Algoriphagus sp. Y33: one gene and its partner. The protein of the gene in region 2 binds, or shares a complex with, the protein of the main gene of each other region. Links are inferred from orthologs where the notes say so. Each region holds a gene or a part of one and is shown on either strand. Other genes may lie near its edges.

Region 1 (2,845 bases), 3.8 Mb from region 2 along the record:
TTCCAAAGTCAAAAGGATCATCTACGATAGGAGTGAAGAAGTCCACTGTATTGATGACAGCCAAATCTTCTGACACCTGATAAACGGCAGCATCATCCTTTCCCGAATTGCCTACCAATAAATTTGGGTCGGATTGGGAAAAGGATCCACTTGAACTTAATATTTGGTCTAAAATTGCTGGTGCGATTTTGCAACCACAGCCTGAGCCTTCACTCCACTCGGTCAGTCGGGTAGGTGTATTTTCCATAAAATTGGGATTTTGCTTCAAGTAGTATTTGTGTAGCCTTGTCTTCATCAATTCCGGAAAGGTCTAACTGGATCGTTTTCCCATCAGGATGTTTATCAAGATCAAATGTATAAGCCTTATCATAGTAGATTAGCATGTTTGAGATCCAGTCTTCGTGATTTCCATCAATAATTGCTTGTATCGCTTGGGATGTTCGCAATCCCCCCAGACGTTTTTTGATACGTAAAACAGCGAGAATCAACTCATCCTGAGGTAAGCTTGCATATTCTTTTACAATCAAATCAATTCGTTCTTGGTCAGTCTTGTAAATATCGATCAGTGGTGAGGTAAGCATCTGATGGTAGAATTTATCAGGGAGAATTAGTCTTCCGATTTTTCGGCTTTCATTTTCCACCCAGCTGGGTTTATCGGGGTCAAGATTTTGTAAAGTTTCTGCAAATTCATTTTCAAATTGCTCCACTGAAGGTTGGACGGGTTGTCCAATAGCCCCAAATGCGGAACCCTTATGATTTGCAAGTCCTTCGAGATCGATGATTTGCTCACCAGCTTCATTGAGTTTTTTTAGTAATCTAGTTTTTCCACTTCCTGTTTTTCCTCCTAAAACAATTAGATTCCAATCTTTTCGGACCAGTTCATAACTGTAGGTCCTATAAGTTTTATAGCCTCCAACAAGGCGGAAGATTTCAAAGCCCACCATGCTTAATAACCAAGAAAGAATATGGCTCCTCATCCCGCCGCGCCAACAATAGATTATTATTTTTTTCTCAGGGAATCGCTTTATAGCGTCTTTTAAAATTAAATGAAATCTTGGACCGACTAACTCAAACCCTTTAATAGTTGCTTCTTCTGGACCTCGTTCTTTATAAAGTGTCCCAACTTGAATTCGCTCATTATTATTAAGGATGGCAATGTTAATGGAGCCTGGTATATGGCTTTGGTCAAACTCTCTTTCGCTGCGCGCATCTATCACAGGAAACTGATTCCGTAAACTCCAAAAATCATCTAAAGAAATTAACTGCTCCGCCATAACGTATGAAGATAAAAAAAGCCGCAAGGAATTCCTTGCGGCTCTGTATGCAATATAGTCAACTCTTAAAGTTGCGCATCTAATTTTTGTGACAAAACAGATTTTGGAACTGCCCCAACCTGCTTGTCCACGATTTCACCACCCTTGAAGAAAAGAAGTGTTGGGATAGATCTGATACCGAAAGCCTGAGCTACAGCTGGATTTGCATCCACATCTACTTTACCTACCACTGCTTTGCCATCGTAATCTCCAGCCAATTCTTCCACTACGGGACCGATCATTTTACAAGGACCACACCATTCTGCCCAGAAATCCACTAGGATTGGTTGTTCGGATTTGATAATTTCTTCAAAGTTTGCGTCAGTAATTTCTATTGCTTTTGCCATTGTATGTTTGGTTTTTAATTTCTGAGATTTCAAATATATGTGCAAAAGCCAATAGCGTATTAATAAGTTCCGAAGGATTTATTTTTTTTGCCTATGGGGCATTGAGGAAAACGATAGAAACTAGCTTATATATTGTACACAATACTATCATTCTTGACGGCGGTCCTTAGTAGATGAATACCAAGTGATATAGAAGAGTATTAGGAATAAGTGCCAAGACTCAAAATATTCTCTGCCTTACATCTAGCTACTAACTAGGGCTAGCTTGAAAATCCCGATTTTGGGATTTTCTGATGCATGGATAAAGACCTATTATGGTCAATAAGCTTGCACTTGCTGAAAAACCGTTCTCAGCAAAAATGGATTAATCATTCAATATGATAGCTTTTGATCTATTATTGGCGTTTTTCAGCATGCCCTAACTACTTGATACTATTCATGAAACTATGTATTCTCTTAAGAAAGTAGAACTTAAGCCGAGAATTCTCCTAAACCACCCGGTAAGCCACCTCAGGTATTTCCTTCAGTTCCTTTATCATTTCTGCACTAGGATCAATTGAGAATCTTTTAGAGAAAAGCTCTAAAGCGATATTTTCCTTACGATCCACTACATCAAAATACAGCTTGGCATCTCCCTTATACTTCTCTGTGATTGCCTGCAGTTTCTCCATCAAATCAAGTGTTAAATCATCCAAGTCAATATTAACCCGAAGACCTTTTACCATTTTGCCACGAATCTCGTCTAGAAGCGTGATGTTGCCGATTTTAAATTCCAGTTCATTTTCTGCCCAGCGCTTGCCTGCTACCGATCCACTGATGAATAAAAACCAACCGGGCATAAAATACTCTTTGAACTTCACGTAATCATCTCCAAACAGAAAGAAGGTAAATGCCCCTTGATAATCTTCCACCGTAAGTGTTCCGAATGGCTTTCCGTTTTTGGTAGTTCTATGGGCAAAACTGGAGACTGAACCTGCCAGTTTGATATCACTTCGGCTTTTTAAGCTTTCCAAGTCATTCAGATCAGGCAAAGAAGCATTGGTAAACGATTCGATTTCCAATCTAAACTGGTCAAGTGGGTGCCCCGATATGTAAAGCCCGACTACTTCCTTTTCAATATTTAATTGTTGCAGTTGGGTGAAAGGTTCCATCGGAGCAATGGTAGGAAGAGGAACTTCCATACTA
Region 2 (2,917 bases):
GTTGAAATTCCATTTAATCGGGTAAGTGAACTGACCGAAACTCCATATTTACGTGCAATAGATCCCAGATTATCTCCTTTTTTCACTTTATGATAGGCATTTGTTCTTGCAGGAACATTTGCTTTTGCCTGAGCAGTATTACCAAAAAGGCCAGGAGTGATTAAATAATTTTGGCTCCGGATTTTATATTCCGGAAAATCATATACTTTCTCCGCATCAAATGCCAAGCCTCGGTAGCGAAGCTCGTAGTGAAGATGTGATCCTGTACTTCTACCTGTGTTTCCTCCTTTAGCTATCAAATCCCCCGCTTTTACTTCCTGTCCTACTTCTACAAGCTGTCTGGATAGATGACCATAAAGTGTTTCCAGGCCATTTTTATGCCTAATTACAATGTAATAGCCATATCCGTACCTGTCATAAGATTTAATACGCACTATTCCATCAAATCCGCTGTACACGGAATCTCCCGTATCCAGATCTAAGTCGGTTCCATAGTGCCAGCGCCTCCATCTGTATCCATATGAAGATGTTATGGGAGTTTTCGCTAAAGGCATTTTCCAATTGTAACCAAAAAATTCATCGTAAAGACGGATATTTACCGTGTCAGTAAAGGTCTTTGGGTCAAAGTTGTAAATGTCAATTTTATTTGAATCCCAAGATGAATAATACTCAAATGCTGTGACCCAAATACTGTCTATTTGAATCTGCTCAGATATTTTGACAAGCTGATTCGTTGGAGCCCAAATGATAATATTCTGATCCTCGCTTATGATAGAACGAACTCGACCTAAATTCACATTATTTTCAAAAATAATGGAATCAGTAACCGAAGATAATGTCCGAAGATAAGAGTCTTGATCGAATGTCCTTAGCTCGATATTTCTCCTCTCATGGCCTACTTCAGAGGGTTGGGTCGTGTTGTTTTTCTTGATAATCTTAGGAAAAATTTGAGCATTGACACTTAAAGTGCCAATGCTCAAATTTATACAAAAGACTAAAAATAGGATCGAATACCTCATTTATTGGGTTTAATCATTCTCGAACTCAGCCAAATACCGTTCAGCATCCAGTGCAGCCATACAGCCAGTACCCGCCGCAGTGACTGCTTGTCGGTAGATGTTGTCCTGCGCATCTCCACAAGCAAAAACACCCTCAACGTTGGTTTTAGTACTTCCTGGGATAGTTTTGATATAACCGGCCTCATCCATGTGAATAAAATCCTTGAATATGGCGGTGTTTGGTTGATGACCAATAGCAACAAAGAAGCCAGAAATAGCAATTTCTGATTTTTCTCCTGTTTTATTATTAAAGATTCTTACACCATTTACTTCGTCCTTACCCAAGATCTCATCAGTCTCTGTGTTCCAGAGAATTTCTATTTTAGGATTGTTCATGACACGTTTTTGCATAATCTGAGAAGCACGCATCTCATCTTTACGAACAATCATATAAACTTTGCTACATATATTGGATAGATACGAAGCTTCCTCGCATGCCGTATCCCCTGCACCTACTACTGCAACTTCCTGTCCTCTGAAAAAGAACCCATCACATACCGCACAGGCAGAAACACCTTTTCCGTTCAGCCTGCTTTCACTTTCTAGTCCCAGCCATTTGGCAGAGGCTCCCGTCGAAATCAAAACTGTATCTGCATTAATAGTGACTTGCTCATCGATAATCACCGTATGCGGCTTAGTAGAGAAGTCTACACTTGTGGCTAATCCATACCTCACTTGAGCACCAAAGCGTTCTGCCTGTTTTCTAAAGTCCTCCATCATCTCAGGACCTGCCACACCATTCGGGTACCCAGGATAATTTTCCACATCATTTGTGATGGTCAGCTGACCACCCGGCTGTCCGCCAGTATATAATACAGGAGAAAGCCCTGCTCTGGAAGCGTATATAGCAGCGGTATAACCTGCCGGTCCTGATCCGATGATCAAGACTTTTACTTTTTCAATTTCTGGTTTCATTAATAATAATATATTAAATTGGGCAAATTTCAGGAATTCTACTCTGGTAACAAAGTTGCATATTGTTAAAATTCCCTAAGCTTGCGGCTTTTGGGAATAATTCTGCTTACCGGCAGACGCATAAATGTAATCTCATAAAAAAAGGGGGCTAAAAACCCCCTTTTATATTGTATGCTTACTTATCCGAGGTAAGGTTTTAGCGTCTTACTACGGGAAGTATGTCTCAGTCGACGGATTGCCTTCTCTTTTATTTGTCGTACCCGCTCTCTGGTAAGATTGAATTTTTCTCCGATTTCTTCCAAAGTCATCGCATGTTCTCCATTAAGACCAAAATAAAGCGTGATTACATCAGCTTCTCTCTGGGTCAAAGTAGAAAGTGCACGTTGAACTTCTTTACGAAGGGAATCATTCATCAAGCCATCGTCAGGCTTTTCGTCCCCGTCATTTTCCAATACATCCAAAAGGCTGTTTTCCTCACCTTGCACAAATGGTGCATCCATAGATACGTGACGGCCGGAGATCTTCATAGTATCCACTACTTCATTGGCAGTTACCTCAAGCACCTCTGCTAGTTCTTCAGGGGATGGCTCACGTTCAAACTTCTGCTCAAGCTCGCTGAATGTCTTGCTGATCTTATTCAATGAACCTACTCTGTTCAATGGAAGACGCACAATTCTTGACTGCTCCGCAAGTGCCTGTAGGATAGATTGTCTAATCCACCATACGGCATAGGAGATGAATTTAAATCCACGGGTTTCATCAAATCGCTGTGCAGCCTTGATCAAACCAAGGTTGCCCTCATTGATCAAATCCCCCAAAGAAAGTCCTTGGTTCTGATACTGCTTGGCAACTGATACTACAAATCGAAGGTTGGCCTTGGTCAGTTTTTCGAGTGCCAATTGGTCACCTTCTCTAATTCGCTTGGCCAGAACTACCTCTTCATC

Evidence for each region. The genes of interacting proteins can lie anywhere in the genome.
Region 1: the proteins of trxB (region 2) and trxA are in contact, whole or in part, in a crystal structure (PDB 1F6M), measured with the Escherichia coli proteins. The link is inferred for Algoriphagus sp. Y33 from one-to-one orthologs.

What each region holds. Positions count from the first base shown.
Region 1 is NZ_CP061947.1:6,099,999-6,102,843, forward strand. What follows is about bases 1-2,844. They hold trxA (thioredoxin), read right to left. Parts: upstream 1,661-2,844; coding sequence 1,340-1,660; downstream 1-1,339. Other genes in these bases: selD (selenide, water dikinase SelD), read right to left, coding at 1-247; mnmH (tRNA 2-selenouridine(34) synthase MnmH), read right to left, coding at 210-1,274; dnaE (DNA polymerase III subunit alpha), read right to left, coding at 2,149-2,844. In the rest of the region: more of dnaE, read right to left, coding at 2,845-2,845. UniProt on the Escherichia coli protein: Participates in various redox reactions through the reversible oxidation of its active center dithiol to a disulfide and catalyzes dithiol-disulfide exchange reactions.
Region 2 is NZ_CP061947.1:2,297,109-2,300,025, forward strand. The notes cover bases 2-2,917. They hold trxB (thioredoxin-disulfide reductase), read right to left. Parts: upstream 1,974-2,917; coding sequence 1,029-1,973; downstream 2-1,028. Other genes in these bases: ID165_RS09385 (M23 family metallopeptidase), read right to left, coding at 2-1,019; ID165_RS09395 (RNA polymerase sigma factor RpoD/SigA), read right to left, coding at 2,153-2,917. In the rest of the region: more of ID165_RS09385, read right to left, coding at 1-1.